DNA from 4 places in the Thioalkalivibrio sp. ALE28 genome. Region 1 is predicted to be linked to each of the others. Evidence: predicted binding sites of a transcription regulator. Region 1 holds the regulator's gene; each other region holds the start of a gene.

Region 1 (5,807 bases):
GGGCCCGGGACATGCGTGACGCGATGCGCCAGGTGCGCGAGCAGCAGGGCGAGGACGCGGTCATCCTGTCCAGTCGCCGGGTCGACGGCTGGCTGGAGGTGGTCGCGGCGCTGGAGGACGGCGCCGCGTCGGAGCCGGTAGCCGCGCAGGACGCGCCCGCGACGAGCCGCGAAGCGAGCACAACCGCCCGGCCGGCCCGCGAGCGCGGCGCCGGTCAGGCCGCAGCGTCGTGGCCGGCCGACCCGGAGCTGACCGCCATGCGGCAGGAGCTGCGCGACCTGCGCAGCCTGATGACGCGCCAGTATGCGGAGAGCGAAGAGGCGCGCTGGGCGGCCCGCCACCCGCTGGCGGCGGAATGCAAGGCGCGCCTGATCGACCGCGGGTTCAGCGACGCCCTGGCGCGCAGCCTGGCCGGAAGCATTCTCGATGACAGCTCGCCGGAACAGGCCTGGGAACGCCTGCGGGCGCGGTTGTCGGGCGCGATTGCCACCCACCGGCCGGACATCCTGGACGAGGGCGGCCTGCTGGCGCTGGTCGGGCCCACCGGCGTTGGCAAGACCACCACGCTGGCCCGCATCGCGCTGCGCCAGATCCGCCGCATGGGCCCGGATTCGGTTACGCTGGTCACCCTGGACAGCCAGCGCATCGGGGCCACGCGCCAGTTGCAGGCCTTCGCCCAGATGGCGGGGATCTCGGTGCGGGTGCTGCAGAACGCGAGAGAGTTGCGCGAACTGGCGCGCCGCGTGGAGGATGGGCACCTGATCCTGGTGGATACGGCGGGACAGGCCCCGCGGGCAGTGGAGGACGAATCCCTGTTCGCGCACCTGCCGCCGGACATCCGGGCCGAGAGCTGGCTGGTGGTGTCGGCGACGACCCAGGGCAGCGCATTGCGGCGGGTGCTGGAGGCATTTCGCAAGGCGGAGCCCTCGGCGCTGGTGCTGACCAAGCTGGACGAGGCCGAGGAGCTGGGCGAGGTCCTGTCCGTACTGCTCGATCAGCACCTGGGGCTGGGGTTCGTCAGCGATGGCCAGCGTATTGCCGAGGACTTTCACCGGGTCGATACCGGGTATCTGACCCGACTGGCCCTGGAGGATGCCGCCGATGAACCCGGGGCAGCGGCCAATGCCCGCGAGACCTGGGCGGCCGAGCGCCTGGCGGAGATGGAACCGCCGCGGCGCGCGCGCGCCCAGGCACGTCCGGCACGGGCGGCGGAGCCCGCCACGCTGGAACTGATTCAACCGGTCGGGAAGGGGCGCTATGCCACGCACTAACAAGCCGTTGAAGGTCATCGCGGTTGCCTCGGGCAAGGGCGGGGTGGGCAAGACCAACGTATCGGTGAACCTGTCGGTGGGCTTGGCCCGGCTCGGGCGCGAGGTCATGCTGTTCGACGCCGATCTGGGCCTGGCCAACGTGGACCTGCTGCTGGGGATGCGTCCCGAGCGCACGCTGCACGACCTGGTGACCGGTGATGTGGAGAGCCTGGAAGATGTGCTCGTCCAGGGACCGGACGGGGTGAAGGTGGTGCCGTCGGCTTCCGGGATCGCGGCGATGGCCAACCTGACGCCGGCCGAGCATGCCGGTCTGATCCATGCCTTCAGCGCCTATCGCAAACCCCTGGATGTGCTGATCGTGGACACCGCGGCCGGCCTGCAGGAATCCGTGACGTCGTTCTGCCGCGCGGTCCAGGAGACCCTGGTGGTGGTCTGCGACGAGCCCGCCTCGATTACCGACGCCTATGCCCTGATCAAGGTCCTGCACCGCGATCATGGCCTGCGTCGCTTCCGCATGGTGACGAACATGGTCGACGGCCGCGAAGGCGCCGAGCGACTGATGCAGAAGCTCAATACCGTCTGCGGCAACTACCTGCCGGAGGTGGTGCTCGACCTGGCCGGCTATATTCCGATGGACGATCACCTGCGAAAGGCGGTGCAGAAACGCGCGCCAGTGGTACAGCAGTACCCCGGGAGCCCGGCGGGGAAGGCCTTTGCCGAACTGGCACGGACCGTGGACCGCTGGCCGGTGGGGGGCGGTGACCACGGTGGCGTCGGGTTTTTCGTGGAACGGATGCTGCAGAGCGCATGATGACGACGCGTAATCGACTTTCCGGCTATCAGGCGACCTCCGCGGCCAGCGGCGGACACGAACAGCTGATTGCCGATCACGTCGAGCTGGTCCACCGCATCGCCCATCACCTGATGGCGCGGCTCCCCGCCTCGGTGCAGGTGGATGATCTGATTCAGGCGGGCATGATCGGGCTGCTCGAGGCGGCGCGCCAGTTCGAGGGCGGCCAGGGCGCGACCTTTGCCACCTACGCCGGCATCCGCATCCGTGGCGCGATGATCGACGAGCTGCGCCGCAGTGACTGGACACCGCGTTCGGTGCACCGCAACAGTCGGCGTATTGCCGCGGCGATCCAGACCGTCGAGGCGCGCGAGGGGCGGGCGGCGCGTGGCAGCGAGGTCGCCGCCGAGCTGGACGTGCCGATCGACCAGTACTACGAGATGCTGCAGGATCACGCCGGGGCCCACCTGTTCGCTTTGGACGACCTCGGCGGGGGTGACGACGGGGCTGATCGCGTGATCGAAGGGCAGGAGGTGTCGCCGGCCCGCACCCTCGAGGCCGGTGAGTTCCGTCAGGAACTGGCCGAAGCCCTCGGCGACCTCCCCGAACGCGAGCGGCTGGTGCTGTCGCTCTACTACATCGAAGAGCTCAACCTGCGCGAGATCGGTGCCGTGCTGGGCGTGACCGAGTCGCGCGTCAGCCAGATCCGAAGTCAGGCCACCATTCGACTGCGTGCCCGCCTGGGTTCGTGGCTCGAAGACGGTACGGCTTTGCAGTTATTCTAAAACCCACCCTACGAATCCCGGAGTGACGTGTGGACAAGGGAATGAAGATTCTCATCGTGGACGACTTTTCCACGATGCGGCGCATTATCAAGAACCTGTTGCGTGATCTTGGCTTCAACAATACCCAGGAAGCCGACGACGGCAGCACTGCGCTGCCGATGCTGCAGAACGGCGATTTCGACTTTCTGATCACCGACTGGAACATGCCCAACATGCCGGGGATCGACTTGCTGAAGGCCGTGCGCGCCGACCCGAACCTCAAGTCCATGCCGGTGCTGATGGTGACGGCGGAGGCCAAGCGCGACCAGATCGTCGAGGCGGCCGAGGCGGGCGTGAACGGCTACGTGGTCAAGCCGTTCACCGCCGAGACGCTGAAGGAAAAGATCGACAAGATCTTCGAACGCATTGAAGCACAGGGATAATCATGGGCCTGTGACCGATATGCCCGACGCCCGTGGCACCGACCGCCGCGGGCGTCGTCCGAAACCTTCCGCGCCGTACCCGCAAGAGGCTTCTCATGACTGAACAGGAACACCCACCACGCGACGATCAGCTGGAGCTTGCGCGGCAGTTGGTCAAGACGCTGGAGGCGGGCGACGACACGGGCGCCCGGGCGCTGGTGCAGGATCTGGCGCGCCCCTATGACCGCGAACTCTTCGACGAGCTGGGCAAGCTGACCCGTGATCTTCACGAGGCCCTGCAAAGCTTCCGCGGCGATTCGCGTCTGGTCGAACTGACCCAGGCGGAGATCCCGGACGCAAAGGAACGCCTGAATTACGTGGTCACGATGACCGAACAGGCGGCCCACGACACCATGAATGCCATCGAGTCGAGCCTGCCGATCGCGGAGTCGTTCAGCCAGCAGGCGGCCGACCTGACGGCGAAGTGGACGCGCTTTCGCAACCGCCAGCTCTCAGTGGAGGAGTTCCGGGACTTTGCCCGCGAGCTCGACACGTTCTTCGCGCAGGCGGGGGACGACACCGAGGAGCTGCGCCGGCTGCTCTCCGAGGTGCTGATGGCACAGAGCTATCAGGACATTACCGGCCAGGTGATTCGCCGCGTGATCCAGCTGGTGACCGACCTGGAAGAGAACCTGGTGTCCCTGATCCGGCTCTCCAGCGGGCGCATGGAGCAGGTCGAGGCGGCCGAGGCGTCGCTTGAACAACGCGAGGAGGAGCGCGAGGCGGACCGCAAGGGTCACGGTCCCAGCGTGCCCAAGACTCAAGATTCCGCCGCGGATGTCGTTCAAGGACAGGACGAGGTGGACGATCTGCTATCGAGCCTGGGCTTCTAGGCAGTTCCCCTCATGCGAATGGCGCCACGCGACCGGAGAGACTGAATGGCCATCGACCCCAATGACGAAATCCTTCAGGACTTCCTGATCGAGGCCGGGGAACTGCTGGAGGGGCTCAACGAGCAACTCATCGACCTGGAACAGAATCCCGATGACCGGGATCTGCTGAATGCGGTCTTTCGTAGCTTCCATACCATCAAGGGTGGAGCCGGCTTCCTGAGCCTGGATCCCCTGGTGACCGTGTGCCATCACGCGGAGGACGTCTTCAACCTGCTGCGTAACGGTGAGCGGCGGGCGGACAGTCACCTGATGGACACCATGCTGCGGGTGCTGGACACCCTGAACGTAATGTTCGGGGACCTGCGCTCCGGCGTGGATCCCACACCCGCCGAGGCCGATCTGGTGGAAAACCTCCGGCGCATGGCGAACAACGAGGACGTGGCGGCGGAGCCCGCCGCGCCGCCACCCCCGGAACCCGAGCCGGAGCCAGAACCCGAACCGCAAGCGGATACGGATGCGGAACCGGCGGCGGATGGCGACGCGATGGTCGGTGCCGGTGACGAGATCACCGACGACGAATTCGAGGCCCTGCTCGACAGCCTGCACGGCGATCAGCCGCCGAAGCCCGTGGAGACGGGCTCCACCGCGGGCGATGCGGCCGGAGAAGAACCGGCTGCGGAGGGTGAGGGTAGCTCCGGCGACCTGATCACCGACGACGAATTCGAGAACCTGCTGGACGAGTTGCAGGCCAAGGGCGCCGGGCCGGCCGCTACCGGGGCAGTCCCCAGCCCCGCAGACGACGAACCTGCGGAAGCCCCGTCGGCGAAGCCCGAACCCGCCGAACCGGAGAAGGCCGCCGCGCCCGCCGATACCCCTGCAGGAGGCCAGGGCGGTGGCGGCGCGCGTGCCGGCGGCGGGGGTGCCGAGGGGGGCGGTCGGGCGGCCCCGCAGGGCGAGACTTCCGTGCGCGTCGACACCGAGCGCCTGGACGAGATCATGAACCTGGTGGGCGAGCTGGTACTGGTGCGCAACCGGCTGAGCATGCTGCGCTCGCAGCATGTCGATGACGAGCTGGGCAAGGCGATCAGCTCCCTGGCCCTGGTGACCTCGGATCTGCAGACCTCGGTGATGAAGACCCGCATGCAGCCGGTGAAGAAGGTCTTCAACCGCTTCCCGCGCGTGATCCGCGATCTCTCCCGCAATCTGGGCAAGGAGATCGAGCTGGAGATCTTCGGCGAGGACACCGACCTCGACAAGAACCTGGTCGAGGCCCTGTCGGATCCGCTGGTGCACCTGGTCCGGAATGCCGTGGACCACGGCATCGAGACCCCCGAGGTACGCGAGGCGGCGGGCAAGCCGCGCAAGGGGACCGTAGTGCTGGGGGCCGCTCAGGAAGGCGATCACATCGCGCTGCTGATCAAGGACGACGGCGGCGGCATGGACCCGCAGGCCCTGCGGCGCAAGGCCGTGGAGAAAGGCCTGATGGAACCGGCCATGGCCGAGCGCATGACCGATCGCGAGGCCTTCAACGTGATCTTCATGGCCGGCTTCTCGACCAAGACCGAGATCTCCGACGTCTCCGGCCGCGGGGTCGGGATGGACGTGGTCAAGACCAAGATCTCGCAGCTCAACGGCACCATCGAGATCGACTCCGAGGTGGGCGTGGG
Region 2 (5,807 bases), on a different contig from region 1:
CGTAGTCCTTGGCCCGGGCGCGGATCTCCTCGAAGAACAGCGCCTCCCAGCGGGTGTTGCGTTCGTCCGGGGAGAGCGAGCCGTCGGCCTGCTCGTCTTTCAGGCGGGCATCGGCCGCCGCCTCCGCGTCGTCCAGGATCTGGCGAAAGACCTCCCTGGCAGCGGCCGCCCTGGGGTCGACCCCGTTGCGCTTGAGCACGTCGGCCAGCAGCGTGCCGCCCTTTTTCCACTTCGACCAGAGTCTCATGCGACCTCCCGGGAAAACGCCGGACGACTATACCGCCGCGGTCGTTGTGCCCGGAAGCCGGGTCCGGTGGCCGCCGTGGCGCGGGCCGCGCCTGGGTCGCCTGCGTGGGGATCAGGCGATGCGGTAGGCGGAGGCCAGGTCGCGTACCCGCGACGCGATATCCGCGACCTCCTGGCTGGCGGTCGCGGTCTGGCGCGAGCCATTGGCGGTGTCGCCGGTGATGTCGTTGATCGCGTAGATGTTGCGGTTGATCTCCTCGGCCACGGCGTTCTGCTCTTCCGCGGCGCTGGCGATCTGCGTGGTCATGTCGCTGATCCGACCGATGGCCTGGACGATGGATTCCAGCGCCTGGCCGGCGCGCTCGGCATCGTTGCTGGTGGCCTCGGCCATCTCGCGTCCGCGACCCATCGCGGTGACCGCGTTGCGGGTACCGGCCTGCAGGGCCTCGATCATCGCCTGGATGTCGGCGGTGGAGTCCTGGGTGCGCGAGGCTAGGGTGCGGACCTCGTCGGCGACCACCGCAAAGCCACGACCCTGTTCGCCGGCCCGGGCGGCCTCGATCGCCGCGTTCAGGGCCAGCAGGTTGGTCTGCTCGGCGATCCCGCGGATCACGTCCAGCACCGAGCCGATCTGCTGTCCCTTCTCGTCCAGGTTGCGCACGGTCTCTTCGATGGTGGCGACCTCGCCGGACAGGCGACCGATGTCGCTGACCACCGTACGCACGACCTCGCCCCCCGAGCGGGACTCCTGGTCGGCTTCCTGGCTGGAGGAGGCGGCATCGGAGGCGTTGCGCGCGACCTCCTGAACCGTCGCGGCCATCTCGTTCATCGCGGTCGAGACCTGCTCGGTCTGCGAACGCTGCTGGTCGATGTTGCCGTCGGTCTGCGCGCTGACCGCGGACAACTGCTCGGCGGCCGAGGCCATCTGGTCGGTCAGGGTACGCAGCTCGCGGATGGAATCCTGGAACTGGTCGAGCATGCTGTTCAGGGCGGTCGCGGTCGCACCGATCTCGTCGTTCGCGGTGACATTCACCCGGCGCGACAGGTCATGGTCGCCAGCAATCCCCTCCAGCGTCTGGCGCATGTGCGCGATCGGGAGCGCTACCGAGCGATAGGTCCACACCCCGGTAATCACGACCCCGATCAATACCACCAGCATCAGGGCGCCGCTGCGCACCAGCACCTGGGTGTAGAACTCCGATACCCGTTCGGCCTCCGCGCCGGCGACCTCGATCTGCAGGTCGACCAGCTCGGTGATCTGGTCGCTGATCGGGTCGATGCTGTCGTACAGCGGGCCGTTGAAGGCGTCGAGCTCGCCCTGCACATTGCCGGACATCCCGCCCAGCGCCGCCTCCAGGCGATCCAGGTCGGCGTTGGCCGCGCGGAACAGGGAGCGGGCGCCATCGGCGAGTTCCTGTTCCCGGGGCGTCAGCGTCGTGGCCAGGTAGGCCTCCCAGATCGTGGCGATCTCCGTGCGCGCCTCGCGCACGTCGGCCAGGGCCTCTTCCGCGGTCATGCGCCCGGCATCGGCCTTGTTCACGGCATCGATAACCAGCACCGCGTAGTTGTCCGCGATGGTCTTCAACTGCTGCAGGGGCACGACCCGGTCGTGGTAGATGTTCTGCACGCCTTCTTCGATATTGGCCGTGCCGCGGGCCGCCAGGGCGGCCAGCAGCAGGAGCGCGGCCACGGGTACCACGATGGTGATCACCAGTTTGGAGCGAACGGAGAGCGAGCGGCGGTTCATGCACGGGTCCTTGTATGGCCTGGAAGGGGTAAGCCCGAGGTACCGGGCCGGGAAATGCCGATCCATGCAGGCGTCCGTGCCCCGGTATTCCGGGTGCTGGCGTCGTGCGCGGACGGCTGCGGTGTTACCGGCAGGTGCCGCGCCTTGTTCGCGCGCATGGCAGCGGACGCCACCGGCGGCGGCATTACCCTGATGACAGATTAAACGGCCCCGCGCGCCAAACCTTGAGCCACATCAACCGTGCCGAGGGTCGCCCAAGGTGGCGGGTCGCCGGTTGGATCGGTACCCGCGGTCCTGGCCCGGCCGCCATCTCATTCCGGGTCGCGCCCGCTGGTCGATGCCAGTGTCTCGCGGATCCGCCGTAGATCGCGCACGTACTCCAGCATGGCCATCATGGCGTCGGCGAACAGGTAGGCCCCGAACAGGATCATTCCGGCCGCAAACAGCCCGGCCAGCGGCCACAGGAGGGCTGCAAGCACGGCCAGTGCCCAGCCGATTGCTTCCACCTGTTCCGCTTCAAGCCCGAACGCGGCAACGGCCGCGCCCGCGAAGGGTTCTGCGGCCGTCAGGGAGATCACCGACAGGGCCACCGCGAACAGGACCACGCCGGTTGCCAGCAATTCGCCCGCCAGCCGCATGCAGACGACAACGCAGGTGATGGCGGGATAGTCCCGGGTATCCAATGCTCCCAGTGCCCGGGCGCGGCGCCACAACAACGCGACCCAGGCGACTACGGCCATCCCGAACAGGATCTGCAGCAGGATCAGGGAGACGAGCGGCCACGGGAGCTCCGGTGTCTCCTGCGCCAGCATCCAGAAGGCCAGCGAGGCCAGCAGTCCGCCGAGGCCCGTCAGGGCGGCGATGCCGCGAAGCGCCCAGCCGGCCAGCCGCTGCAGGGGAAGCGTGCCTTCGGTTCCACCGGTCGTCTCGTCGGTCAAGGGGGCCTCCATGGGGGACGATTGCCCTTGCGATAGTGCCCGAAAATCGCTTCGAGCAGGCGAGAGACCGGTGATTCGGCCGGCGCGTACAACCACGGGGCCCAATGCATGCGGCATGGACTGGTGTGTGGAGGCGCTGCAGGGCCAGCGCGCGTGCGCGTCGGGCTTCGGGCCTTTTGCAATCATGCGGTGTTTCGCGAAATCTATCGGAACCAGGGGCGCCTGCTGAAGCGAACCCCGTGCGCCCTCACAACCCCGACGCAAAAGGAGCCTGCATGGTGAACGAGACGGACGATCCAAAGCTGGAGATCAGCGTCAACGCGGCCCGCGAGCTGGTGGATATTGGTCTGGCGGTGCTGCTGGATATCCGTCAGCCCTTCGAGCTGGAACTGGAGGGCGAGGTGGAAGGGGCGGTCCCGGTGCCCCTGTTCCGCCTGAAGCAGCTACTGGGTCGGGGCCTGTCGGAGGAAGAGCAGGAGCTGCTGGACGCGGACGAGCCGGATGATCGCGACTTCCAGCACTTCATCTCCCTGATTAACCGGCATCACGTCACCCAGGACCAGATCCTGCTGTGCCTGTGCAACAGCGGCCGGCGCAGCCTGCGCGCCGCCGAACTGCTGCGGGATCTTGGGTATACCCGCTGCCTTTCCGTTCGCGAAGGCTTTCGCGAGTGGCCCCGCGACGCCGCTACCGAATAAGGCGCGTACTCGCCTCCCTGCCTCGTTGCTGGCAATGCGCCGGCTCTCGGCGCATTGCGCAAAGGCTTGTCGTTCTGCCCGCCCGTTGGAACGAGCCCGGGGCGTCAAGCCCGGATGGCAGGGATCGGCTGGCCTCAGTGACCGTGTGTCTCGTGCGCGTCCACCGGTTCTTCGAACGCGATGAACAGGATGCAGTCCTCGTCCGAGATGCAGTGGGTGGTATGCGCCAGTCGCGCAGGGCCATAGGCGTAGGTCCCGGGCCGAAGCACTACCGGTTCCTGATCGTCATAGTCCACCTGCATCTCGCCCTGGACCAGCACCATGCGCTCGGCGCTGGTGTGCCAGTGATGGGGCGCGGTGCTGTTGCCGGGCAGCAGGAAGAACACATCGGCGTTGGGCTCGGCCGGGTCGCCCTGGAGGACGGCCAGGCGGCAGTCGTCGGGCATGAAGGCCGGGCAGGGGTTCCATTCGAGGTCGGGGGCGTCCGGCTCCCAGATGAAGGCCTGGCCGTCGTCGGCCGCCAGGCTCGCCAAGGGGGCGGCCAGTGCGAGCGCGGCGGCAGCCGTGGCCAGGTGGCGAAGCGCTCCCGTGGGGCGGGTCGAGTGGTCGTACATGAGGCACCTCCTGGGGTCCATGGCTTGGCCGGCCGCGGGCCGGGCGTAGCCTTTTCTCCGTCATGGGCCCCGCCACAGGGATGCGTGCGCGCGGCCTTTATCCAGGATTCTGGCTTGGCCCGGTCGGGGTGGCTTCCACAATCTTGCGGCGGGGGAGCGGATGTTGCGGTTACCACGTCGCACCTTCGCTACTGCGGCAGTGGTTCCGTACGCGCGCACCGAGGGGGCCGTACCGAAGGGGTCAGACCATGCCTTTTGCCCGTCCCGTGTTGCGGGCACAAGAGCCAAGGTCTGCCCCCCCGGTTGCCCGTGGGAGCCTGCTTGCAGGCGAAGCTCCTGCCCGTGCTGGATGTAGCAGGGGCCAGAGCCTCAATGGGTTGGCATGAAGCGAAAGGCAAGGTCGGACCCGTTGATTCTGCGGATCGCGCCAGCCTCGAATAACGGTGGGGAGCGAAGATGGGTCTCACGTTCGCGCCTTCGCTATAGCGCTGGACCGTCCCTGGTCCAGCCTTGGCCTTCGCAGCAGACGGCGGCGCGTACTGCTGGCGCCGCCGTCACCCTGTAAACCGGGTCGCTTGCAAGGGGCGCGTTCACCCAGGCGCTGACGTCAGGCCGCCGACCGCCCGGCATGAGAGACCCGTTCGATCCTGACGGGGACCGGTCGGCAGACCGTGTTGCAGACCGGCGAGTGGTCCTGCGCAAACCCGAGCAGGTCGTCCAGTTCTTGCTCGCTGCAGTCCGCGTCGATCTGCATCTGGATGGCGATGTCCTGGTAGCCCGCAGGGACCTCGTCATTAAGCGCCAGAAGACCTTCCAGATTGATCGTTCCTTTCAGCTCGGTCGAAAGCGAATGGATACGAATACCCCGGGCGGTGGCGTGCAGCACGGTCGTCGTGGTCACGCATCCCGCCAGTGCATGGAGCAGGTATTCAACCGGGTTGGCGCCCTCGTTTTTGCCGAGTAGTACCGGCGGTTCCCCGTTGGTGAATTCCCACCCGGTATCCCGCGAGGCGTCTTCGGCACCCGCACCATAGAAGTCCTTGATGGTCGATCGATTCTCGCCTCCGCTGATCCAGGTGTTGCGGGCGCGGAACTCGAACTGCGCGAGTTCGCGGTTGTCCTGCAGGGCCTGCACGGTCGTGGTCATCTGATCCACGTTCAGGCCGTTCATCGTGTTCTGCGTGTTCATGGCTGTTCTCCGTTTGAGAAGGGACCATTGCGCGCCATCGGATGGTGACGCAGCTTTAGGCTATAACCGGGGAATCGACCGCATAAGCGGCAGACGAGCCAGAAGCGTGGCGTTCGTGCCACCGGAGGACGCAGATGAGCCGCTCGGACATGCCTGTCGAGGTGCTGATCGTTGCCGTCCCCGAAACCGCAGGTTCCGCGCTGTACGGCATGGTGGACGTGCTGTCGGCCGCCGGGAATCTCTGGCAACGCCTTCGCCATGAGCCCGTCAGCCAGGCCGGGTTTCGGGTGCGCATCGTCGCCCGCGAACGCAAGCCTTTTCTGTGCGGAAACGACATTCCGGTGCAGCCGCATTGCGCGATTCGCGACCAGCCGG
Region 3 (5,807 bases), on a different contig from region 1:
CTGTGTCATGGCGGGCTCCTCTAGCCTTGGCCGATCTGCAATGTGCGCTGGAGCAGCTGACGCGAGGTCTCCATCACCTCGACGTTCGCTTCGTAGTTGCGCGAGGCGGACATCATGTTGGCCATCTCCTCGACCACGCTGATCGCCGGGCGGAAGATGTAGCCCTCCTCGTTCGCCTGCGGATGGTGCGGCTCGTAGTGGGCCTGTGGCGGGGCCTGCGACTCGGTCACGCCGGCCACCCGCACGGACGTCGCCGCACCATTCGGGTTGGCCTGATCCATCACGCTCTGGAACAGCACCTGCTTGGCGCGATACGCTTCGTCCGGGTTGGTGGCGGCGGTGTTCGCGTTGGCCAGATTCGAGGCGACGGTATTCAGGCGCACCGACTGCGCCGACAGCGCCGAAGCCGAGGTATTGAACAGACTGAACATGTTGCTCACGACATCGATCTCCCGATCAGGCCCGCGTTAACGGTCGCCCCTCAGGGCTTCGCGGATGCCGGAGACCCGGCGATTAAGGAATTCCAGACTGCTCTGGTACTGGATCGCGTTCTCGGCAAAGGCGGCACGTTCCATCTGCGGATCCACCGTGTTGCCATCCAGGGACGCCTGCGACGGGACGCGATAAAGCGCCTCGGCCTGCCCGTTCATCGCCCCGGCATTGGGGTCGATATGCGCCGCCTGGCTACGCGCCATGGGCAAGTGATTGCCGCTCCCCGCCGCGGACTCGAGCACCGCGCGAAAGTCGATATCGCGCGCCTTGTAGTTCGGGGTGTCCGCATTGGCGATGTTGGAGGCCAGCAGCTCCATGCGCTGGGCGCGCACGTTGACCGCCTGCGGCAGGATGCCCATCGCCTTGTCGAGAGAGAGACTCATCGTTTCCGTCCTGTCCGCCCGTGGCGGACCCTCGCTACCAGAACCGGGACGCAGCCATTGCGGCCCTTTGCGAGGAGACCGATGCAATCGCTATGCCAGCGACGGGAATCCGTCTCGGCTGGGGACGCCCTTAGCGGGAAACGTGGGAAGGGGGCAATTCGAGTCGCGGCCGCATTGCGCGGGCGTTTCGGACCTGGCGGCCCTGCGACGGAGGGGCGTCAGGATTTGAGCCGGAGGACCGAGCCGTAGTCGGTGCGAACCGTCTCGAAGGCCTTGGTGTACGGGCCGGCCGTCTCCGAAGCGCCAAGAAACAGATAGCCGCCCGGATTCATCTGCCGGGCAATACCGTCAAGAACCTGTCGCTTGGTCTCGCCGGAGAAATAGATCAGCACGTTGCGGCAGAACACCAGGTCGAACTTGCCCAGTGCCGCGTAGCTGTCGATCAGGTTGAGCTTCTGAAAACGACAGCGCCGCTGCACCTCGGGAACGACCTTGTGGCCGTCCGTCACGGTCTCGAAGAAGCGCGCGCGGCGGCTCTCGCTCAACCCGCGCACAATACTCAGGCCGTCGTAGACCGCCCGCCGGGCGTCATCCAGGATCTTCTCCGACAGGTCCGTCCCCAGGATGGATACCGGCACCTTGCGCGGGGGGCGGGATTCCTCCCACTCGGAGACGACCATGGAGATGCTGTAGGCCTCCTGGCCACTGGAACAGCCGGAAGACCAGACCTTGATGCTGCTTCCCTTCGCAGCCAGCTCCGGCAACAACACATGCCGGAGGATCTCGAACGGAAAGCCATCGCGAAACCACGAGGTTTCGTTGGTCGTCATCGCGTCGATCACACGGGTGCGCAGCCGCGGATTCGGGGCTTGCCGCATCGCGTGCAGGAGCTCCGGCACGCTCTTGAAGTCGAACTCGTCGAGCAGCCGGGACAGTCGGCTCGACACCAGATACTGACGGCTGTCACCCAGCACCAGGCCGCAGCAGTCCTGCAGGAAGCGGGAAAACTCCTCGTAATCGCGGGAATCGATCACCGGTTCATCCCCGAGCACAGTCCATGGTGATTAGCATCCTGATGACGAGTCCTTGACAGCGGCGCCCGCGCCACGAAACGCAGGGGGAATCCCCGGTAGCGGGTTTCAGTATACGGTGTCGCAGGCGGGACACGACACTGGGCCCTTGTCGGCCATGTGACGCCGCCCCGGCCTTGCCGGGCGGCAACCCCGTTCCCCCCGGCGGTCATTCGACCTGTTGATCCTCGCGCCCGGTCTGGTCGAGCACCGCGTTGGCCAGTTCGTCGGGGTTGAATTTCGAGAGAAACGCATCGGCCCCGGCGCGCTTGACCATGTCGGTATTGAACTCGCCGCTCAACGAGGAATGCAGCAGCACCTTCAGATCTTTCAGGGCGGGATTGTCCCGGATCCGCGCCGTCAGCGTATAGCCGTCCATGCGTGGCATCTCGATGTCCGAGATCACCAGCTCGATCTGGTCGCGAACCGGGCCCTCCCCGGCCTTCTGCTCCAGGAAGTCGAGCGCCTCCTGACCATCCTTGAAAACCTCGTATTCGAACCCGAGACCGCGAATCGCCCCCTCGATCTGCTTGCGCGCCACGACCGAGTCGTCAACGATCACGACCTTGCTCCCCCCCGCTGGCGTGGCGTCCGCTCGGATGGACTCGGAGACCTCGGTCGGCAGAGGATTGACGATCGAAAGCACCCGTTCCACGTCGATGATCTCGACCAGCTTGTTGTCGATCTCGGTGACCGCGACCAGGAAGGACTCGCGCCCCGTACCACGCGGAGGGGACTTCACGTCCTGCCAGTTCACATTCACGATCCGGTCCACGGCCGACACCCAGAACCCCTGAACCGAACGGTTGAACTCGGTGACCACCACCTTCTGGTCGCCGCTGTCGCTGGCACCGGCCGCGCTGCGCAGGCCCATGGCGCGCGCCAGATCGATAATCGGCACCGTGCCGCCCCGCAGCGTAGCCACACCGCGCACCACACTCATCGACCCCGGGATCTGGCGCAGCGGCGGCGACGGGATCACCTCGCGCACCTTGAACACGTTGATTCCGAAGGTCTGTGATCCACCCAGTTGGAACAGCAGCAGTTCCATCCGGTTCTGACCCACCAGCTGCGTTCGCTGGTTCACATCGTCAATGAATTGACTCATGGTGCTGCTCTCCTTGTCCCGCGCCCATCTGCCGCGAGCCGCTCCCGGGAGCTCAGTGTGCACCGCGCACCCCCGGGCTGTCATTTGCAATCGCCTGTATGCGCCTTCTGGCGCCGCTTCCCAGGGATAACGGCATTGAACGCCGGGCCTTGAGTCGGGCACCGCCCGGACAACTGGCATCAAACCTGCATAGCTTCGGGTCCGCGAACGGACGCGGCAGACCCGGGGTATTCCCTCGGGCGGCGAGGACCGGCATATGCATCCACATACAACCTGTACATCACGCTGCATCCCCATGGGGCTCATGGCTCTCGTGGCGTGGTTCGCGCTCTCCGTGCCGGCCCACGCCGAGATCCACCCCGTTGCGGAGATCCGCGCGGCCGCGGAACAGTTTCTGTTGCAGGAGCTGGACGCCGAACATAGCGACGACATCAATATCGAGATCGGCCAGCTCGACAACCGGCTCCGGCTGGCCTACTGCCATGACGGACTCAACGCCCGTTTCCCGCCCGGCGGCCGCCGCGACGGCAATACCGCGATCCACCTTCAGTGTGCGGGCCCGGTCACCTGGCAGCTGTATGTCCCGGCCACGGTGGAACGTTACGCTCAGGTGCTGGTGGCCAGTCGCAACCTCCCTCGCCAGCACACGCTGACCAGCGGCGATCTGCGCTTCCAGCGCATCGAGACGTCACGCCACGCGGGCAGTTATCATGAAGACAAGTCGGCCCTCATCGGTCAGCAGACCCGGCGCAGCATTCGTCCGGGCCAGATCATCGGCACACAGCACGTCACCCAGCGCGAGATCGTCAGCCGCGGCCAGCGGGTCACGATCCTTGCCGAAAACGGCTCGATCGCCATCCGCATGCAGGGCGAGGCCCTGGAAAACGGCAGCCTCGGGGACCGCATCCGGGTCAAGAACACCTCGTCCGGGCGCGTGGTCGAGGGCGAAATCCAGCCCTCCGGGCACGTCCGGGTGACACTTTGATGCCGACTCTGTGATCGGTGTTACAAAAACCACCGCCACAGGGCTACAGTTTCAGCACACGCGGCCGTAAACACTTGCAGCACAGTTACAACGACAGGACGGCACAATGGATATCAAGGGCCTCAATACGAACAGTCTGCGCCCCGACGGCCAGAGCTCCACGGTCAAGGGCCGCGAGGACTCCAGCGGCGCGCCCAACCGGGCGCAAGGGTCGGATAGCGCCGCGACCACCGGTAACGATTCGCTTACCCTGACCGGCGCCGCCCAGGCGATGAGTTCGGCCGCCAGCGCCGGCGAGAACGCCCCGTTCGACGCGGCGCGTGTGGCCGAGCTGCGCGAGGCGATCGCCAGCGGCAACTACCCGGTGGACAACGAACAGCTGGCCGACCGCATGATCGACCTCGAGCGCCTGCTGCGCTAATCACGGACCTCACCGATGAACACCGACACGCGCCATCGCCTGCTGCGCTCCCTGGAAACCTCGATCCGGCTGGCCCACCAACTGGAAGAGGCCCTGATCCAGGAGACCCGCGCGGTCGAGGCGCGCACCCCGGAGACCCTGCAGGAGGTCGTGGCAACCAAGCAGGGGCTGCTGCAGGAACTCGAGACCGAGACCCGCCAGCAGCGCGCTATCGCCGAGGCCGCGAGCGAGTCATTCACACCCGAGGGCATGGCCCGCCTGCTCTCGCGCATGGACGACGGTGCCGTCCTCAACGATCACTGGCAGGCCCTGCGCCAGTCCATCGAGCGCTGCAACACCCTCAACCAGGGCAACGCACGCCTGATCGATCGCGATCGCCAGCGCGTGGAGCTCTCCATGCAGATCCTGCGCGGCGAAGAGGCCGGCCCGGCGGCGACCTACGACCCCTACGGGCGCACCCGCCCCAACACCCGTGGCGGACGCCGTATCACACAAGCCTGATGCAGCTTATTCGCACCGATGCTGGCATTTCGGATGCTCGACCAGTACCTTGCGTCCTCACACCCAGCTAACGTCACGGACGCATGGACGAAACCGACTACACGGTCGACAAGCCGGACCGGATCGCCGGCATTCTCAAGGACCTGGACCACAAGCTCACCCTGGTCAGCGTCCGGCTCGACGCCGACGGCCCGCTGTACACTTCGGCCCTGGTCCGGCTGGACCCCGCCGCGAAGGAACTCTTTCTCGACGAACTGAATCCGCCGCGCGCGCACCAGCATGTCACCTCCGGTATGCCCCTGCGGGTATTCGCCGCGCTGCGCGGCGTGGCCGTACGCTTCTCCACCACCGTGGCCCGTATCGAACATGAAGAAGGCGGCGCCCTGTACGCCTGCCCCTACCCCGAAACACTGGAGCATCTCCAGCGCCGCGAAACCTTCCGCGTTCACATCCCCATGGCCCAGCGCCCGCAGATCGAACTGCGCGCGCCCGGCTGGAAGGACCCGGTCATCGGCGAGCTCGTCGATCTCTCGGGCCAGGGCATGTGCATCGAGCTGGCCACGGCCACGCTCGACACGCTGGAGACCGGCACCACCCTCGCGTTCACCAATCTGCTGCTCCCCGACGTCAGTGAGCGGCTCTCGGGCGACCTGCGCCTGGCCAACCGGCGGCGCAGTACGCGGGAGGGCTACGAATACGCCGGCTTCGAGATTGTCGGGATGACCCAGTGGCTGGAGCGCCAGACCAACCTCGCCTTGCTGCATTACCAGCGCGAGGCGCGTCGCCGCTCGATGGAATAGACCCGCCCGGACAAACTCGGACGTCAGACACAAAAAAGGCCGCTACA
Region 4 (5,807 bases), on a different contig from region 1:
CCTGGAAGCGGCAGGCGGAAAGGAGCCGGTCGCGCGCGGGGACAGCGCCGTTCAGCAGCCAGCGCGCGGTGTCGGCGTGGCAGGCGAACACCACCGCGTCGAACCCGATGCCCTGGGCATCGGTCAGGACGCGCCACTGACCGGACTCCGGCATCACCGCGCGCACCGGCTGGTGGACGATGCAACCGGGTTCCAGGCGTTGCGCCAGGCGCTGTACGTACTCGCGGCTGCCGCCGACCACGGTGCGCCACTGCGGGCGGTCGCGCAGGTCCAGCAGGCCGTGATTGTGGAAGAACTGGAGGAAGCTGGCGGCCGGGAACTCGCGGATCTCCTCCGGCGGGCAGGACCAGATCGCGGCGGCCATCGGCAGCAGGTAGTCCTCGGTGAAACCGCGGCCCAGGCGATGTCGGTCGAGGAAGGCCCCGAGCGTGCCTTCCGGGGTCTCGTGACGTTCGAACAGGCCCTTGCCCAAGCGGTTGAATCGCAGGATGTCGCCCGCCATGCGCAGGAAGCTCGGGCGCACCAGGTTACGGCGCTGGGCGAACAGGGTGTTCAGATCGGAGCCGGCATATTCGACCCCGTCGGGCTGGCGCGAGTAGCCGAAAGACATGTCGGTGTCCTGCGTGGCAACGCCCAGGTCCGTGAACAGCCGGGTCAGCAGCGGGTAGTTGCGCTCGTTGTAGACGACGAACCCGGTGTCGATGGGCGTGCGACCCTGCGGGTCGGGCACGTCCACGGTGTGGGCGTGACCACCGAGTTCCGGTTCCGACTCGAACAGGTGCACCTGGTGACGGGTCTGCAGGATCCAGGCAGCGGACAGGCCGGCGATGCCTCCACCGATGACGGCGATGCGCGAGCGTTTCATGGTGGTGGTTCTCCGGGCCTGAAAGGTGATGGACAACTTATACAATAGCTGTACAATCTTTGTAAATGGTGGCCGAGCGAAAGTTCCCGGCTTTCCTGCGCCGGGGGCGCTTCGCGAGGCACCGCTTACCAACGGAGACATGGACCGTGAAGACAGACGAGCAAACGCAGGCCGGTGCCCCCGAATGGCCGCAGGAGGTGCGCGAGGCCCTGGCCACGCACGAGATCGTGGGCATTACGTCCGGCCTGTCGGACTTTCGCGATGCCGAGGCGCTGCTGGACGCAACGGCCCCGGGTCGCTGGCAGCGGCTGGAGTGGGGCATGGGGTCGGCGCACAACCGCGAGCAGTTCCACGCGCTGCAAAAGGCCACCGGCGCGGCCGTGCTGCCGCTTTTTATCGCGCGCGAGGGCGTGATCGGCGGGCTGCCCGAGTTGCGCGAGTATCTGGGGCAGCGGGCGCTGCAGGCGCGCGGTGACGGGCCGCGCCCGGACGCGCCAGCGCCGGCCCTGCAGGTCCTCGGAGTGGGCGGCCTGCTACCCTTCGCATTCTTCGGGCTGGGCGCATGGATGGCCCAGCCCGAATGGCAGGCTTTCGCGCTGGAGGCCCTGGCGCTCTATGGTGCGGTGATCCTGTCGTTCCTGGGGGCGATCCACTGGGGGATCTTCCTGGCGGATCGGCAGCACCGGGTGGGCCCGCTCGCGGCCCCGGTGTGGGCGGTGGTGCCGTCCATCCTGGCCTGGCTGGCCGTCCTGCAGCCGCTGCCGGAGGCGCTGATGACCCTGACGGTGCTGTTTCTCGGGGTGTTGTGGGTGGATCGGCTGAGCCTGTATCGCCGCGCATTGCCACGGGGCTACCTGGGCCTGCGCCTGGTGCTGACCGCCGGGGCGATGCTGGCGCTGGCCTCCGGCTTCGCGGTCACGCTGACGGCCTGAGCCGGGACAGAGGAAAACGCAAGAATGAGCGAACACAAGGACTCGATGATGGATGCAGACGCCCGGACGGCCGACGAGCCGACGGCCACCAATGCCTCGGGCCAGCCGCTGGCGGCCCCGGAACAGCTCGCCGAGCGCTATCGCGACATCCTCGCCGGCCTGGGCGAGAACCCGCAGCGCGAGGGCCTGCTGGATACCCCGATGCGCGCCGCGAAGGCGATGCAGTATCTCACCCGTGGCTATCACCAGGACCTGGACAGTATCGTCAACGGGGCCCTGTTCTCGTCGGACAACGACGAGATGGTGCTGCTGCGCGATATCGAACTGTACTCCCTGTGTGAGCATCACCTGCTGCCGATTATCGGCAAGGTGCATGTGGCCTACCTGCCGAATGGCAAGGTGATCGGTTTGTCCAAGATCGCCCGGATTGTCGACATGTTCGCGGCGCGCCTGCAGATCCAGGAGAGCCTGACGCGCCAGATCGCCGAGGCCCTGATGCAGGTGACGAACGCCAAGGGGGTCGGCGTGGTGGTGGACGCCAAGCACATGTGCATGACCATGCGCGGGGTGGAGAAGCAGCATTCGTCGATGGCGACCTCGGTGATGCTGGGCGCCTTCCGCGAGGACGGCCGGACCCGGCGCGAGTTCCTCAACCTGATCGGTCGCACGGGCAGCTGACCGTTCCCGGGGCTGCCGGGCGGGGTCACCCCACAAAAAAATGGCCCGACGCGAAGGTCGGGCCAAAGATCGTCCGGACACCCGTGTGATGGAGGGTTCTGGTCCGAACGGCGGAAAACCGGCTGCCGTTGCCACGAGCCGATGATTTCCGCAACTTGTATAAGTGGACAGGGACTGTGGAAACAGGTTCCTGACAGTCGCCGAAAGAATGTGCTGGGCATCACATTTTCCTGTCCCCGGGAGTCTCGATGCGCGGTCTGGAACAGATCCCCTGGTTGTACGACGGCCTGATGGCCGGTGCCGAGCTGCTGGGCCTGCGGCGCTGGCGCCGGCGTCTGGTGGCCGGTGCGCACGGCCGCGTACTGGAGATCGGCTGCGGGACCGGGCGCGACCTGCCGCTGTACGCCGATCCGGAACGGGTCATCGGCATCGACCCGGACCTGGCGGCCCTGCGCCGGGCCCGGCGGCGGGCGCCTTCCGTGCCGCTGGTGGTGGCGCGGGCCGAGGCCCTGCCGTTTGCCGACGGCGCCTTCGATACCGTGGTCTCCGGCCTGGTGTTCTGCAGCGTGCAGGATCCGCCACGGGCCCTCGGCGAGGTGCGCCGGGTGCTGGCGGAGGCGGGCGAGCTGCGCATGCTGGAGCATGTACGTCACACGCGGCCGCTGCTGGCCCGCGCCCAGGACCGGGTGCAGCCGGCCTGGACCTGTATCACCGGCGGCTGTCACCCGAACCGCGATACCGAGGCCGCGGTGGAACAGGCCGGCTTTTGCATCGACCCGGAAGACCGTCTGGCGCGGGGCGTGATGCGGCGCTTCGCCGCGCGGGTCTGTCGTGCGCCCGCGGATGCGTCCGGGCGTAACGCCGGGGATGGGGGCTGAAGGGCAAGGGCCTTTGTTCACCACGAAGGGCACGAAGATACGAAGGAAGGGCAAGGGCGTGTAACCACAGAGGTCACGGAGGACACGGAGAAAGTCGATCGTTGCCGGAACGGGCCGGGTGCTGGCCCAGTAAAGAGAAGGCCCCGGGCATAAGTGCGCCGGGGCCTTTCTGGACGGACAGTTGGTAACGTCTCAGGCGGTCGTGTTGATGTTGGTGCCGACGTTGTCCGGCAGACCCTGAGTGGCGGCCTGCATCTCGCCGATGTCGGGCATGGCCTGCAGCATCGACTGAGCCGCCATCTCCTGCGACTCCATCGCCTTCTTCTGCACGGCCACGTCTTTCTGCATGGCCACCTGCTGCTGGCTGTTCTGCGTGGCCATCGCGGCAATCGCGCTTGCGTCCATCTCGTACTCCTGGTTCTGAATGTGCAGGCCCGTTGCACTCGATAGGGGGAACGGGCCTGTCCCCGGTGACGGCTGCATCCCCGCAGACTTGAGCCCCCGAACCGGATTTTTTTCAGAAGGTTCCTGTTCTACGGCACCATCGCCGTGCGTCCGGGCTCCCCGCCCTTCTCCATACCCTGGCTGGTTCGATCCGCCCTGGCCCTTCCTTCGTATCTTCGTGCCCTTCGTGGTGAACAGCGTCCTTGACCTTCAATGGGCGTTTCGCTCGCCTCGTCCGCATCCTGCCTATTTCGGGGCGATCGCGACCCGCGCCTTCGGGGTGCGCCGTGACATGGGTGCCAGGGGCCGGAGATCCCGGCTCTTCGCTTCGCTGCGGCCGGGATGACGGGGGAGTGTTGCCCCGTGCCCCGCGATCGCCCGGCAGCAACGTAGACTCCAGCGTACCGCCCTGTAGTCAGTCCTTCTCCGTGTCCTCTGTGCCCTCTGTGGTGCAATCCGCCCTGGCCCTTCTTCGTGCCTTCGTGTGCTTCGTGGTGAATACATTCAGTCGGCCGGGCGTTACTGGCGCTGGGCCTCGAACTCGATGATCAGTTCGACTTCGTCGCCGACGATGTCGCGGGTCAGGCCGTAGGTCATGCCGAAGTCGGAGCGGTTGAAGCTGCCGCGCATCGACGCACCGAGCACGTAAGGCCGGCCGAACAGGCCGCCGAGCGGGAACGGGTAGCGCCCGACCTTGTTGATCGTCACGTCGAGGTGGATGGTGCGGGTCTCGCCCAGCAGCTCGAGCCCGCCGCTGAGGCGCCCGGTGTTCTCGCCGGTCGGCTCGTAGCGCGTGGCGGTAAAGCGCATCTCCGGGTATTCCTCGACGTTCAGGAAGTCCTCGTTGCGCAGGTGGTCGTCGCGCTCGGCGTGGTTGGTGAACACGCTGTCGGTCTGGATGACGAAATGGCCGTCGCCCAGCTCGCCCGTGTCGGGGTCGAAGACGAACTCGCCCTCGGCCTCCAGGAACATGCCCAGGACCTTGGCATAGCCGGCATGATCGACCAGGAAGCCGACCGCGAAGTGGTCGGGGTCGATGACCCAGCGGTCGGCATCGGCCAGGGCCTGCGCGGGCAGCGCGAGGGCCGTGGCCAGCAGGCCACCCAGCAGCAGGCGGCGCAGGCGGGCGGGGCGGCGGTTGTTGCGGGCGTCAGTCATGACACACCTCCGGTCGGTGGCGGTACAGCCAGTGGATATCCACGGCAAAGGACAGGCCCAGAGCCAGCAGGCCGGCCAGGGCGATGGTGATGGCGGCGGGTGCGGGCAGGCCGGGGATCAGGACCAGTAGCAGGACCACGGTCTGCAACACGCAGACGGCCTGGCGGCGCCGGCTGGGCGGCAGCGGCGCGGCCAGCCAGGGCAGGGGGCGGGCGGCCAGCACGAAGGCGTAGCGCATCAGGCCGATCAGGATCACCCAGGGCCCCACCGCCGTCATCTGCCAGGCGAGGATCGACAGGGCAAGGATCATGGCGGCGTCCAGCTCCATGTCGAAGCGGGCACCGAACGCGCTGGCGCTGTCCGTGCGGCGCGCGACGGCCCCGTCCACCCCGTCCAGCACCAGTGCCAGGCCCGCGAGGGCGATCACCCACAGCGCCAGCACCGGTTCGTCCGGGGTGGGGGCGGCCAGGACCAGGCCGCCGAGCGGGGCGGTCAGCGCGGCGCGCAGGAGCGTGACCCGGTTGGCCGGGCCGGGGCCGCGCCCGGAAGACGCCACTCCGGCCGCCGGCGTGCGGCTGACGAGGATGGCACCCAGCACCAGCCAGAGCGTGACGAAACCGGCGACGGTTGGCTGGCCCGCGTGCGCGTGCCAAACCAGCGCACCGGTTACGGCGAGGCCGGCCAGGCCCGCGAGCAGCCAGTCGGTCGCCCAGACCCGCAGGCCGGCCTGCAGGCGCAACGGGGAAGGCTTGGCAGGGGAAGACTCCATGCGGGGATTGTAGCGCTCCGTTGGCGATCGTCCTGGGGGCGCGCGGGTGGCACTCCCTGGTCTTGCGACCATGCGGGGCACCG

What was found. The regulator FliA, encoded in region 1, starts transcription of late flagellar genes. The targets are predictions, from matches to a motif close to GCTAAAGTTNNNNNNNNNNCNGCCGATA.
Region 2: D105_RS0106910 (methyl-accepting chemotaxis protein) is a predicted target of FliA. The motif match lies at 2,196-2,223, and genes of this name have one in related genera.
Region 3: D105_RS0105875 (chemotaxis protein CheV) is a predicted target of FliA. The motif match lies at 3,181-3,208, and genes of this name have one in related genera.
Region 4: D105_RS0106525 (YjfB family protein) is a predicted target of FliA. The motif match lies at 3,825-3,852, and genes of this name have one in related genera.

What each region holds. Positions count from the first base shown of each region.
Region 1 covers NZ_KB898094.1:51,978-57,784, forward strand. The annotation lists partial or broken gene flhF (flagellar biosynthesis protein FlhF) at 1-1,089, shown strand, start outside; gene D105_RS0102355 (MinD/ParA family protein) at 1,258-2,082, shown strand; gene D105_RS0102360 (RNA polymerase sigma factor FliA) at 2,079-2,846, shown strand; gene cheY (chemotaxis response regulator CheY) at 2,888-3,268, shown strand; gene D105_RS0102370 (protein phosphatase CheZ) at 3,364-4,140, shown strand; gene D105_RS0102375 (chemotaxis protein CheA) at 4,186-5,807, shown strand, end outside.
Region 2 covers NZ_KB898097.1:150,393-156,199, forward strand. The annotation lists gene D105_RS0106905 (hypothetical protein) at 1-247, opposite strand, end outside; gene D105_RS0106910 (methyl-accepting chemotaxis protein) at 359-1,993, opposite strand; gene D105_RS0106920 (hypothetical protein) at 2,305-2,931, opposite strand; gene D105_RS0106925 (rhodanese-like domain-containing protein) at 3,207-3,629, shown strand; gene D105_RS0106930 (cupin domain-containing protein) at 3,764-4,243, opposite strand; gene D105_RS0106935 (OsmC family protein) at 4,851-5,432, opposite strand; gene D105_RS0106940 (GlxA family transcriptional regulator) at 5,567-5,807, shown strand, end outside.
Region 3 covers NZ_KB898096.1:167,649-173,455, forward strand. The annotation lists gene D105_RS0105855 (flagellar hook assembly protein FlgD) at 1-9, opposite strand, end outside; gene flgC (flagellar basal body rod protein FlgC) at 21-440, opposite strand; gene flgB (flagellar basal body rod protein FlgB) at 468-875, opposite strand; gene D105_RS0105870 (protein-glutamate O-methyltransferase CheR) at 1,094-1,909, opposite strand; gene D105_RS0105875 (chemotaxis protein CheV) at 2,115-3,053, opposite strand; gene flgA (flagellar basal body P-ring formation chaperone FlgA) at 3,349-4,038, shown strand; gene flgM (flagellar biosynthesis anti-sigma factor FlgM) at 4,145-4,459, shown strand; gene D105_RS0105890 (flagella synthesis protein FlgN) at 4,475-4,960, shown strand; gene D105_RS0105895 (flagellar brake protein) at 5,044-5,760, shown strand.
Region 4 covers NZ_KB898097.1:61,661-67,467, forward strand. The annotation lists gene D105_RS0106505 (NAD(P)/FAD-dependent oxidoreductase) at 1-865, opposite strand, end outside; gene D105_RS0106510 (DUF3429 domain-containing protein) at 1,012-1,797, shown strand; gene folE (GTP cyclohydrolase I FolE) at 1,822-2,475, shown strand; gene D105_RS0106520 (class I SAM-dependent methyltransferase) at 2,724-3,353, shown strand; gene D105_RS0106525 (YjfB family protein) at 3,546-3,758, opposite strand; gene D105_RS0106530 (YceI family protein) at 4,317-4,955, opposite strand; gene D105_RS0106535 (CDP-alcohol phosphatidyltransferase family protein) at 4,948-5,724, opposite strand.